Regions from separate parts of the Brevibacterium sp. LAARM3_SD1 genome, predicted to be linked through region 4. Evidence: riboswitches for the same ligand, from Rfam matches in the RefSeq annotation. Region 4 holds a riboswitch; each other region holds the start of a gene.

Region 1 (3,204 bases), on a different contig from region 4:
CCGATGCTCATCTGCATCGCGCCCGCTGTATTCTCGGGGTCCATACCGTCGTCGGCGACCATGAGGTTGACGGCGAAACAGGGTTCGACCAAGTCGACGAGGCTCACGTTCTGGCCTCCATGGAAGCGTTCCGGGCGGAAGGCGGGCACCGAGTGCACGTGGCCGTCGATGTCGAGGGCCACCTCGGCGTTGGGGAGGAAGGTGCGTGCCATTCCGGGCAGGGCCGAGAACGGGCCCACTCGTTCGAGCCGGGCGATGCTCAATCGCCAGGGGCGAAGCCCTGGAGTCAGCTGGGCCGATTCGGTCAGGGAGACGAGCTCAGTGGTCTGACCGGCTCCGTTGGCCCACGGAACGGGATCACGGTCGGCGAAGGAGACGAGCGCGCGCATGACTCAGCGCGCCACGGGCGGGTGGGGCCGACTCGGTGGTGGTGTGATCATCCCTTGCAGAGGCAGAAGGGGTGACCGGCCGGGTCGAGGAACACTCGGAACGTCTCGCCTGGTTGTTCGGGGGCCTTGCCCGCACCGATCTCGAGCACGGCTTTCTCGGCCACGTCAAGGTCGTCGACCACGACGTCGAGGTGCATCTGCTGCGGATGGGTCTGACTGGGCCAGCTGGGTGCGTGGTAGTCCTCGACCTGTTGGATGCAGATCGGCGGCCAGGAGTTGGAGACGACTTCTGCCCACGTGCCGTCCTCGTCGACGGTGACAGACCAATCCAGGAGCTTTCCGTAGAACTCCGCGAGTTCACCGGCGTCAGGAGCGTCGAGCACGACAACGGGCTGCTTTGCGATAGCCATGGCCCGAGTCTACGCCGCCGCACTGACACGGCGAAGGGGTCCACGCTAGGGCGTAGGATTGTTGAGCAGATCCGCCGATGCTTCCGCAGTCCGCATCGGCTCCCCACAGTGAAGGTTCGCGATGAGTTCTCATGCCCTGCCTGCCACCGGTGATCCGGCGGTCTACATCATCCACGACAATCCGGAATGGATCGCCCCGTTCACCGAGGCGCTCGACCGCCTCGGCGTCGCACACGTCGAATGGCTGCTGCCCGAGACCTTGATCGACCTGTCCGCCGAGCCTCCTGCCGGAGTGTTCTGGTCGCGGCTGTCGGCATCGGCGCACACCCGAACCGATCCGCATGTGAAGGAGTACGGCCGCGCCGTCCTTGACTGGCTGGCTGCGGCGGGCCGTCGGGTCATCAACGGTCGAGGGGTCTACGAGCTCGAGGTGAGCAAGATCCGTCAGCATCGCGAGCTGTCCGGTCACGGTTTCGACGCGCCGCGCACCGCGGCCGCGTTCGGGCCGCAGGCACTCGTCGAGGCCGCTGCCGGCTTCACTCCCCCGTTCATCACGAAGCACAATCAGGGCGGCAAGGGCCTCGGTGTACGTCGTTTCGACTCCCATGCCGAACTCGAGGCGGTCGCCGCTGAGTTCGCGCCCGGTGGAGCGAATGCGCCGATCGACGGCATCACCCTCATCCAGGAGTATGTGCAGCCGGCTCAGCCGTTCGTCACCCGCGCGGAGTTCATCGGCGGACGTTTCCACTATGCGGTGCGCGTCGACGTCTCGGGCGGATCGTTCGAACTCTGCCCGGCCGATGCCTGCACGATTCCCGGCGCCGGGGCTGCTGCCGACGTCGAGGCGACTCCCCAGTTCGCCCTTCGTGAGGAGATCACGGCCGCAACGCCGCTGATCGGCCGGCTCGAGTCGCTGTTGGCCGACCTCGGCATCGAGATCGCCGGCATCGAGTTCATCGAGACCGCTGACGGCCGGCAGGTCGTCTACGACATCAACACGAACACGAACTACAACCCGTCCGTTGAGTCCGCCGAGCAGTCGTCGGGCCGTCAGTCTGCCGCCGACCGGATCGCGGAGTACGTGTCCGACACCCTCGCCGAGGCGGCCCCGAAGTCCGCATTCCCCGCCGGGTCGGCAGCCCAGTGATAGTGTCGAATCACTACAGGGGAGCGCCGATCAACGGGCGCTGAGAGTGCGAATGCAGACCCTTTGAACCTGATCCGGTGAGCACCGGCGGAGGGAGTGGAAGAGCGATGACAACCACAGGTATCGGCGCCTTGATTGAGGTCTCCGCCGACGGATCTGTGTCGGCCCTGATGAGATCGACAAGCGAACAATGGGCGGCGGCGATCAATCACCGCTTCGTTCGGGAACTCTTCGCCGGCACCGTCGACGACGCCGTCATGCGGGACTATCTGGTGCAGGACTATCAGTTCTTCGAGTCGTTTCTGTCCATGCTCGGCGCCTGCGTGGCCCATGCCGATGAGCTCGACGCAAAGCTGCGGTTCGCCCGACAGTTGGGGATGCTCGTAGCCGGCGAGGACACATATTTCGTCGACTCCTTCGCCGAACTGGGAGTCGCTCCAGCCGACTACCTCCAGCCTGAACTGGCCGCACCGACGGCAGGGTTCCGCGATCTCATGGACTCGGCAGTCGCCTCGGCGTCCTATCCGCAGCTGCTCGTCGTCCTCGCTGTGGCCGAATGGCTCTATCTCGACTGGGCCGAATCCCAGGAGGAGGTGCCGCAGCGACAGGTCCACCAAGGCTGGATCGACCTCCACCGAGGCGAGGCCTTCCGCGGGTGGGTTCAGTTCCTCGTCGACGAGCTCGAGCGGGTGTTTCCGACAGAGGACGAGCAGGGTTCAGAGGCTGAGGATCTCGTCCGCACCTGGCGCCGGGCCGTCGACCTCGAATGCGCCTTCTTCGACAACGTCTACGACGACTGAACCGCCCAGTACGGCACACAGCAGCGGCCCCGCCCCACTCCCCTAGACTGGCCTCATGAGCACTGAGGTTGATGCAGTCGTCGTCGGATCTGGCCCCAACGGCTTGGCCGCCGCAGTCACTCTGGCTCGCGCCGGTCTCTCCGTCGAGGTGTTCGAAGCTCAGTCGACGATCGGCGGCGGCGCCCGCACCCTCGACCTCGGACTGGCACCCGGCATCACTCATGACATCTGCTCGGCCGTCCATCCATTGGCCATCGCCAGCCCGTTCTTCGTCGACTTCGACCTGCGTGCCCGCGGAATGGAGCTGACGACTCCCGAGATCTCGTATGCCCAGCCCCTCGACGACAAGCCCGCCGCGCTGGCCTTCCACAATCTCGACGAAACGGTCGACCGCCTCGGCGAGGCCGGCCCGGAATGGCGACGATTCTTCGCCCCACTTCTCGAACGTGTCGATGACG
Region 2 (3,204 bases), on a different contig from region 4:
CCAGGGCGGCGCGCACCTCGGCGACGGTGGTGTCAGTTTGGCCGACGTGGATGTGCACGTTCTCGCCTTCGTCGTTGAGGCGGCGGGCCACCTCGACGCGGTCGTTGAGGACGACGGGGACCGTGCGGTCGGTGTCACGGGTGGCGGCTTCGACGGCGGCGATGACTTGGCGGGTGAGCGAGTAGAAGTCACCGTCGTCGATGTCTTTGTCGCGGACCTGGACGATGCCCACTCCCCCGGCGACGGCGGCCTGCACGGTCTCGGCGACGCTGCGACCGGCGGCCTCGCATTGCGCCGAGTCGGTGACGAGGTAGAGGCGCGTGTCGATTCCGGCGAAGCGGTCGGTCGAGCCGTCTCGGTCGTTCACGGTTGCGCCGTCGTCGGCCGAGTTGTCAGCGATGTGGGCGGATCCGGCGGTCATGCCTGGACGCCTTCGCCGGCGGTGAGCGTGTCGAGGCCGATTCTCGCCTGCGCGAGTCGGTCACCGTCGACGGTGTGGAGCGCGTCGAGGAAGTTCACCGAGTAGCTGCCCGGACCCTTCGCACCATCGGCGGCGAGTTCCCCGGCGACCGCGAAGTGGGCGTGGGCGGCGACGACGGCTTCGAACTTCGCCGAGGCGGCCCCACCGTTCGCGGACTGCTCGGGGGCGCTGATTGCTGAGACGTCGGCGTCGGGGTCGGCCAGTCCGGCACGGGCGGCGGCCAGGTATGCGACGGTGACGGCGCCGAGTGAGCAGCCGGTGCCGATGACCAGCGGCATGAATTCGTGTCCGCCGGAGATCCGGGCGACGTGATCGGTGCCGTCGATGTGGGCGACGACGGCGTCGGTGGGTCCGGAGACCGCGACGATCGCGCCGGTCTTTCGCGACAGTTGAGCCGCGGCGGGAAGGACGGCATCGACTTCATCGGTGGATTCGACTCCACGACCACCGAGTCCGACTCCGGCGAGTGCTGCGACCTCGGAGGCGTTGCCGCGGATGGCAGTCGGGTGATCGGCGGCGGCACGGCGGATGCGGGAGGTGCGGAAGTCGACGGCGCCGACGCTCACGGGGTCGAGGACCCAGGGCTTGCTGGCGGCGTTCGCGACGTCGATGGCTGCGTCGGCGGCGAGCAGCTGATGGTTCGAGGCGGTTCCGAAGTTGACGAGGATTCCGTTGGCGATTCCGGCGAACTGTCCGGCGTCGGCTTCGTGGTCGAGCATCGCCGGGGAGGCGCCGATGGCCAGGAGCACGTTCGCGCTGAACTGCTGTACCACGGTGTTCGTGATGCACTGGATGAGTGGATTGCTTGCGCGCAGTCGCGCATTGGCAGAACGCAGGTCGAAGTCAACCATGACGATCCCTTCGCTAGTATGGCCCAGATCAGGTTCGATGGGTGTTCTCTCAGCCTCGGTGTCCTCCGTGCGCAGCTTCTCGGTGCGAACGGATCCTCATGAGGCACCCCATGTCAATGGCTCCGACTGTATCAGCCCGGTCGGACACGGGCGACTCCTCCATCCAGCAGAACCGCCGAGCGGACCCCGTCGCGGCGAAACCACCTCCGGTTCAGGGTGGTTTCGCCGCAACGGGGTCCGCTGAGGGAAGAGCAGCCGCTACCCCCGCCCGACGTACCTCTGTCCGCGGCGGCTGAGCGCATCGATGACGACGGCGGTGAGCAGGACGAGTGCGGTGATGATCTGCTGCGCATCGGAGTTGAAGCCGATGAGGTAGAGACCGTTGTTGATCGCACCGACGACCAGGGCACCGAGCACAGCGGCCCATGCGGTTCCGCGACCGCCGAACAGCGAGGTGCCGCCGATGACAGCCGCCGCGATCGCGTTGAGCAGGTCCTGCGTGCTCACCAGCGTCGATCCCGCATTCGTCGTCACACCGGTCTTGATGAACCCGAACAGTGCGGCCAACACTCCGGCTGCCATGAACACGCTGATGCGCACCCAGGTCACGCGGATGCCAGCGCGCCGGGCGGCTTCGACCTTGCCGCCGACGGCGTAGATCGACCGGCCATAGCGGGTCTTGCGCAGCACGAGATCGATGATGATCGCGATGACGATCATCAGGAAGAACGGCATCGCCAGACCGAAGTCCTGATTGACGAGGATGAGGAATCCGAACACGATGGCGGCCAGCAGCACGATGCGCACGATCACCGACGCCCAGCTCGGGGCGCTGAGGCCTTCGCGGTGGCGGCGCAGCTTCGAATAGATGATGCCGCCGCCGAAGCCGATGATCGCAATCGCTCCGAAGATATAGGCCCAGATCGCCGGGAAGTAGAAGCTCGCGAAGTCGAAGGCGAAGGTGTCCGACATCGACAGGTTCTTCTGTGTGCCCAAGGTCGTCAGGGTCAGACCGGTGAATGCGAGCAGACCAGCCAAGGTGACGACGAACGCCGGGATGCCGACGACGGCGAAGAACCAGCCTTGGATCGCACCGACGACCAGACCGAGCAGCAGCATGATGATCAGCGCCATTGCCGGGGGCACACCCTGCCTGACGACGAGGACACCGAGCAGCGAGGCGGCCAGACCGCCCAACTGCGCCAGAGACAGGTCGATCTCGCCGAGGAGTAGGATGAGGTTGATGCCCAGAGCAAGGATCGCGAGGAACGCCACCTGGGTGGAGAGATTGACGAGGTTGGCCGGCGAGATGAAGTTGGAATCGGCCGACTGGAAGACGATGACGATGACGATGAGGGCGAAGATGACGGGGAACGAACCCAGCTGCCCTTCTTTGACCCGTCTGACGAACGTCCCGACGATGCCTTCGGACGAGATCCGCTCATCGGTGATGAAGGAGTTGCGGGTCATCGGCGCTCACCCCTCCGTGCGGCGCGTTTGGTCACGACATTGTCGCTGGCTCCGGTGATCGCGGCGACCAGCACGTCCGTGCGTTCGTCTCCGGGGAAGTCACCGGCGTCCTTGCCCAGGCGCAGCACGTGCACCCGGTCGCACACGGCCTGCACATCGGCCATATTGTGGCTGACGAGCAGCACGCCGAGGTCGCGTTCCTTGAGCCGTTCGATGAGATTGAGCACCTCGGCCGTCTGGGCAACACCGAGGGCCGCCGTCGGCTCGTCGAGCATGACCAGCGAAGGATCGCCGAGGAGGGACCGGGCGATGGCGACCGTCTGACGTTGTCCGCCGGACAGTGCCGCGATCGGTACGCGCACGCTCGGGATCTTCGCCGACAGGCTGCGCAGCAGCTCCCAG
Region 3 (3,204 bases), on a different contig from region 4:
GATTCCCAAACGCTGGAGCATGGTGAAGACCGAGTCTCTCGACTCGGCGTCGAAGCGGCGCATCGCCACCGTGGTCAGTTCGGTCCCCGAAGCCATCAGGGCGTCTTCGAGGATGCTCAGGGAGCTCGCCCCTCCCGTGCCCATCACGAGACGAGACGACATCTCCACATCATCGATCGTCCAGCTCATATCAGCCTCCCTGCACTGCGGTGACGATGTCGACGGTGTGCCCGTCGGCCAAGGCGAATCCGGACCAGGCACCGCGACGGATGACTTCACCGTCGACGGCCAGGGCGATGCCCAGACGTCCGCCGTCGGCCGGTGTCCCGTCAGTCTGCAGCTCCCGTCCGGTGACGTCGGCGATGAGGTCGAGCGCCGAGGTGGCACCGGGGAGCTCATGATGCTCGCCGTTGAGGACGATGCTCGGTGGGTGTTCGCGGTCGGTCATGACATGCTCCTCGTCGAGTAGGCAGTTGCGTGGTTCGGGTCGGCAGTGGTTTCGGTGGTGAAGCGATGTGGGGACACGGACTCGAGTGCTCCCTCAGGGAGCCAATCGGCAACGTCTCCCAGGGCGAGTTCGGCCCCGAGCCTGCCACCGAACGGGGCCAAGAGGATGCCGTGCCGGAAGTACCCGGTGCTCACGATGCAGCCGGGATCGATGCGCCCGATCATCGGCAGGTCATCGGGGGACCCGGGGCGGGCTCGGGTGGTGATATCGGTGATCTCCGCGTCGAGAATGCCTGGGACCAGTCGCTGCCCGTCGGCGAGCAGTCGGTGGATCGCCCCGGCGGGGGTGCCGGAGAGTCCGTCTTCACGGGAACTGGCACCGAGGACGATCTCGCCGTCGGGGCGAGGAACCAGGTAGACGGAGCGGCCGTTGACCAGCCCGCGGATGGTGCGGGTCAGCAGGGGAGTCGCCTCGGCGGGGGCGCGCAGCCGCAGCACATCGCCCCAAACCTCCCGGAGCGGCAGCTGCGGGGCACCATGGATCGTGTTGTTGGTGCTGCCGGCGCAGAGGATCACCTGATCGGCTTCCAATCGACGACCATCGCTCAGTGCGACGCCCACGGTCGCATCACCGTCCCTCAGCAGCTCGACTGCCCGTTGCCGAATGAGGTGCGACACTGAGTCAGCGGTCAGGGCAGACATCAGAGCCGCGGAGACCCGACGCGGGTCGATCGACCGATCGCCGGGAATGTGCACGGCTCCGGCCACTGCGGGCGACAAAGAGGGCTCGACCCGGCGGGCAGCGCTGCCGGTGATGAGCTCGGTGGCGAAACCGGACCGCGACTGAGCTTCGCGCAGCTCTCGCAGTGCCTGCAGATCGGCACTGTCTCCGGCGCACACGAGAGTTCCGGCATCCGTGAAGCCGAGGTCGACCGCGGCAGCGCTCGCCACCTCGGCAGCGAACTCCGGGTACATCTGCGCCGAGGCCTGCATCAACGGGTACAGGGGAGTCTGCCCCCACACCACCTCGGCGGCGGGAGCGATCATCCCCGCGGCGGCATGGCTCGCCCCCAACGCGGGGACAGGATCGATGATGGTGACTTCGGCACCGAGGCGGCGCAGGTACCAGGCCGTGGACAGGCCGATGATTCCGGCGCCGACGACAATGACTCTCACAGCTTCTCCCTCCGGCGGCATGATCCGCATCAGGTCTGACGGTCGGCTCCTACGCCCTCTCAGCCTCGTTGGGAGGCTCCCGCGAACTCCTCTACTCTATGACCATGACCACACAGATGCCACCGCGCACCGCAGCACGGCCGACGAAGAGAGCCTGGAGGCAGGCCCGATTGGCCGAAGCGTCGCTCTACCTGTGCACCGAAGCCAGGACCTCTCAGGGCGACCTCGCCGAGTTCCTCGACGCCGCCTACCGCGGGGGCGTCGACATCATCCAACTGAGGGACAAGAGCCTCGAGGCCCGCGCGGAGATCGCAGCCTTGGAAGTCCTCCGGGATGCCGCCGTCCGTCACGGCAAGCTCTTCTCCGTCAACGACCGCGCCGACGTCGCACTGCTCACCGACGCCGATGTCTTCCACGTCGGTCAAGGCGACCTCACCAGCTCTCAGGCCAGGGCCGTACTCGGCCCCGATGTCATCCTCGGCCGCTCCACCCATTCCCTCGAACAGGCGCTCGCCGCCGAAGCGGACCCGGAGACCGACTATTTCTGTGTCGGACCCGTCTGGGAGACCCCGACGAAGCCCGGTCGCGCAGCCGTGGGAACGGCGCTGCTCACCGCCACCGCCGCCGAGGCGGACAAACCGTGGTTCGCCATCGGCGGGATCGCGGCGGGGGAGAGGCTGGACGCGGTCCGACAGGCGGGTGCGAACCGTGCCGTAGTCGTCCGTGCGATAACCTCGGCTGAGGATCCCGCGGCGGCCGCTCGGGAGCTCAAGGAGGAGTTGGAATGACCCAAGCAGCTGAGAGCGCAGCCCAGGGAACCGGTGCAGGCGCGGATCTGTCGATTCTCATCGCCGGGGCAGGTGCCACCGGCGGAGCCTTCGGCACCTATCTGCAGGAGGCCGGACGCGATGTCACATTCCTGCTCCGGCAGGCTCGAGCGGCGACGGTCCGCGCAGAAGGAATGCGCTTCACCGCTCCCGATGCCGATCGGACGAATCAGGTCGATGTCATCACCGCTGAGGAGCTCGAAGCCGCACCACGGATCTTCAACCTCGTCATCATCGCGGTCAAAGCCGGCGGCCTCGACTCGGTCATCGATGACATCGGACCGGCTGTCGGAGAGCAGACTACGATCATCCCGATCCTCAACGGCATGGCTCAGATCGAGAAGCTGCAGAACAGATACCCCGGACAGGTGCTCGGCGGATTCGTCAAGATCGTCGGCACCATCAGAGACGGAGCCGTCGTTCAGCTCACCGACCTGGCCGTGATGACCATCGGCGACCTCCACGGTGCCCAGGTGCCCGCGCGGATCTCCGACGCTCTCGACGTGCCGGGGTTCAAGCTCCAGACCGTCGCTGGAATCATCGACGGGCTGTGGGAGAAGTGGACCTTCATCGCCGCGGCCGGTGTCGTCACCTGCCTGTTCCGTGCTCCGGTCGGGGCGATCATGGAAGCCGGCGGCCGGTCGCATGTGCATGCCATCGTCGACGAGCTCGAAGCCGTGGCGGCAACGGCCGGACACCCGGTCTCGGAGGCCTCACACGCCATGACGCTGACGATGCTCACCGAGGACGGTTC
Region 4 (3,204 bases):
TGAGGAAGGTGCGGTTATAGATGTGGTCGTGGCCGGAGACGACGAGGTCGATGTCATTGCGAGCAGCGACCGGCGGGATCGCCTTCCGCAGCCGCTTCACGTCGAGGTCGTTCCAATGAGTCGCGGTCGAATAGATCGAGTGGTGAAATCCGAGCACCGTCCAACGTGCTTGGTCTCCGTGCTCGGCGACGACCTCGTCGATGAACTCGGCGTGGGCATCCATATCCGAGCTGTTGGAGTTGATGTTGAGGAACAGGACGCCTTCCTCGATGAACCAGTAGTCGCCTCCGGAGGTGATGACGCCACCGCCGCCGTGGTCCTGGCTGACATTGGGCCGGTTGAAGTGCTGTTCGTAGGCCTTCGATGACACATCGTGGTTGCCGATCGTCGTCGCCTGCGGGATCGTCCGAGTCGCCTCCGGCGCCAGGTACTGGGCGTACTGTTCCTGGTTGCCCGCGGAGTTGACCTGGTCTCCCAGCGAGTAGAAGAAGCTCGGGTCGTCGGCGGTGGCCGCTGCCGAACTCAGTGTCCGGTCCCAACCGGCGGCGTCGTCGGGGTCTCCGCCACCGGCGCCGACCTGCGGGTCACCGAAGACGAGGAATTCGTCGTCACCTCCGACGTCTCCCGTGGTGAACTGCTGCACCTCGGTGAATCCGTCCTCTTCGCTGCCGACCTGGTAGGCGTATTCGGTGTCGGGCTCGAGGCCGGTCATGATCGCATGGTTGAAGTGACGTTTGAGATCGGTGGCCAGCCCGGAGTCCGTGGTCTCGGCTGTTTCGGCGTCAGCAGGCAGCTCACCGCCCTCGAGCTCACTGGCCGGCGCCCAACGGACTTCTCCCCCGCCGGAGCTCTCACTCATCCACGAGAGGTTGCGGGCCATGGAATCGGCCCCGACCTGCAGCACGGGATCGGTGATCGCCTCGCTTCCCGCATCCGCCTCGGCGGGCGATTCCGTTCGGTTCTGCCCCGGGCCTTGGCTTGGGGTCTGGCTCGGATCCTGACTGGGGCTCTGGCTCGCGGTCGAGCCGGGCCCGCCTGAACCGAGCGATGGTTCGGCCCGAACGGGCACCGGCGCTGCCACCATGGCAGCGAGCAGAGTGGCGGCGGACAGGGCACTGAGCGGTCGCTTGAGTCGTTGAGTGTTCACCCGCATATTCCTACTGATCAGTAGTGTCCGGTCGTTCGAAGCCCGTCGACGAACGAGGGAACGGCAAGTGAATACTCGATAACCGATCCCGGCCCCCGCTTCGCTTCCGATCCCGGTCGCTGCCGCGCTCCCCTGTTGTACAGTGGTGGCTACGACAGGGGAGCGCCGTCAGGGGCGCTGAGAGTGCAGAAGAAGCTGCAGACCCTCGAACCTGATGCGGTCAGCACCGCCGAAGGAAGTCGAGACTCTTCACCCCTCCTTGAAAAGAGGAGGCACAATGCCGAATACCGCCGTACCGAAAACCACCGCCACCCCTTCACACGCCTTCACCGCGGCGCCGAAATCCAAACAGTGGCGAGTGGTCGACTATGTCACCACCGCCGTCCTCGGCATCGCCGTGGGACTCGTGTTCTGGGTGCTGGCGCTGAGCTGGAAGGTCCTCGAACTCGCTTTCCAGGCCTTCCCGCCGTCGATCGGCCTCATCGCCGGGCTCTGGGTCCTTGCCGGCCCGCTGGCCGGGGCGATCATCCGCAAACCCGGTGCTGCGTTGCTGTGCGAACTCATCGCCGCCATCGTCGAGGCCGTCCTCGGCTCTCACTTCGGAGCGACAGTTCTGCTCTCGGGACTGCTGCAGGGCCTCGGTGCCGAACTCGTCTTCGCCGCCTTCGGCTACAAGCGCTTCACCCTGTGGGTCACCGCGGCCTCGGGGATGCTGGCCGCGGCGTTCATGGCCGTGAGCGAGAACATCATGTACAACGCCGAATGGCAGTTCGGCTTCCAGGCGATCTACGCGGTCTGCGCGATCGTCTCCGGTCTCGTCATCTCCGGAATCGGCGCTTGGTTCGCCTACCGCGCGATCGCAGCCACCGGAGCGCTGGGCTCCTTCGCCTCCGGCCGCCTGCGCTGATGGCACTGCCGATCACTGCTTCCGGCTTCTCGTGGACTCACGCCGACCGTGATCAGCCTGCGGTCGGTCCGCTCAATCTACAGATCGCCGCCGGTGAGAAAGTGCTGCTGCTCGGCGCCTCCGGAGCCGGCAAATCGACAATCCTTCACGCTGTCGCAGGCGTCCTGCCCGAGGAATCAGGTGAGGCCACCGGTGAACTCCTCGTCGGCGGCGAGAAACCGGATCCTCGCCGAGGCAGCACCGGGCTGGTCCTCCAAGATCCCGATTCGCAGGTGATCTTCTCCCGCATCGGTGATGATGTGGCGTTCGGGATGGAGAACCTCGGATTCCCGGCCGAGACAATCGAGGCCCAGACGCTGAAGTCCCTGCGAGCGCTGGGACTCGATCTGCCTCCGGACCGTCCGAGTGCGGCTTTGTCCGGCGGGCAGAAGCAGCGGCTGGCTCTGGCCGGGATCCATGCGATGGCTCCCGAGGTCATCGTCCTCGACGAACCGACCGCCAATATCGATCCCGCCTCGGCGACCGAGGTCCGCGACGCCGTGCTCACCGTGCAGGCCGAGACCGCGGCGACCATGCTCGTCGTCGAACACCGGGTGGAGCTGTGGATCGATCACATCGACCGCGTCATCGTCCTCGGCCGCGAGGGCATCGTCGTCCAAGGTCCGCCCGATCAGATCTTCACCGATCCGGAGCTGACCGACGTGCTCATCGACTGCGGCATTTGGATGCCGCAGGACTCCCCCACCCCGCGCCGAGGCGGAACCGACGGAATCGGCAGGACGTCCGGTCGCCTCGGCGAGGTTCTGCTGCGCACCGATCGGCTCAGCGTTGCTCGGCCTCGCATGACCACCCCCGCAGCGGCCGGTATGGAGCTGAGCCTGCGTGCCGGTCAGGCACTCGGAATCGTCGGCGCGAACGGGACCGGAAAGTCGACCACGGCCCTGACCTTGGCAGGTCTGCTGCCCGAATTCTCCGGGCAGGTCCTCGCCGAGGCGGCCCTGCGGGAAGGCGCTAAACGGGCCCGTCCGTTCGCCTGGACGTCGAAGCAGTTGGCCGCGCGCATCGGCATCGTATTCCAGGAACCGGCACACCAGTTCCTCACCTCGAGCGTGGCGTCCGAACTCGAGCTGGGTCCCCGCCTGGCAGGGTG

What was found. A riboswitch is a leader RNA that binds a small molecule or an ion and turns the genes downstream of it on or off. The one in region 4 is predicted to bind thiamine pyrophosphate.
Region 1: linked by a shared signal. The riboswitch ahead of AC2W7L_RS17880 (TenA family protein) and the one ahead of AC2W7L_RS09145 (ECF transporter S component) in region 4 are both predicted to bind thiamine pyrophosphate.
Region 2: linked by a shared signal. The riboswitch ahead of thiM (hydroxyethylthiazole kinase) and the one ahead of AC2W7L_RS09145 (ECF transporter S component) in region 4 are both predicted to bind thiamine pyrophosphate.
Region 3: linked by a shared signal. The riboswitch ahead of thiO (glycine oxidase ThiO) and the one ahead of AC2W7L_RS09145 (ECF transporter S component) in region 4 are both predicted to bind thiamine pyrophosphate.

What each region holds. Positions count from the first base shown of each region.
Region 1 is NZ_JBNFOL010000052.1:6,861-10,064, reverse strand. It holds gene AC2W7L_RS17895 (HutD family protein) at 1-389, opposite strand, end outside; gene AC2W7L_RS17890 (VOC family protein) at 437-799, opposite strand; gene AC2W7L_RS17885 (ATP-grasp domain-containing protein) at 921-1,946, shown strand; TPP riboswitch at 1,954-2,059, shown strand; gene AC2W7L_RS17880 (TenA family protein) at 2,054-2,746, shown strand; gene AC2W7L_RS17875 (phytoene desaturase family protein) at 2,802-3,204, shown strand, end outside.
Region 2 is NZ_JBNFOL010000023.1:45,830-49,033, reverse strand. It holds gene thiE (thiamine phosphate synthase) at 1-421, opposite strand, end outside; gene thiM (hydroxyethylthiazole kinase) at 418-1,332, opposite strand; TPP riboswitch at 1,320-1,453, opposite strand; gene AC2W7L_RS12990 (sugar ABC transporter permease) at 1,591-2,802, opposite strand; gene AC2W7L_RS12985 (ATP-binding cassette domain-containing protein) at 2,799-3,204, opposite strand, start outside.
Region 3 is NZ_JBNFOL010000004.1:110,367-113,570, reverse strand. It holds gene AC2W7L_RS03440 (thiazole synthase) at 1-189, opposite strand, end outside; gene thiS (sulfur carrier protein ThiS) at 191-448, opposite strand; gene thiO (glycine oxidase ThiO) at 445-1,623, opposite strand; TPP riboswitch at 1,613-1,716, opposite strand; gene thiE (thiamine phosphate synthase) at 1,728-2,411, shown strand; gene AC2W7L_RS03420 (ketopantoate reductase family protein) at 2,408-3,204, shown strand, end outside.
Region 4 is NZ_JBNFOL010000012.1:77,813-81,016, reverse strand. It holds gene AC2W7L_RS09150 (purple acid phosphatase family protein) at 1-1,147, opposite strand, end outside; TPP riboswitch at 1,294-1,402, shown strand; gene AC2W7L_RS09145 (ECF transporter S component) at 1,425-2,054, shown strand; gene AC2W7L_RS09140 (ABC transporter ATP-binding protein) at 2,054-3,204, shown strand, end outside.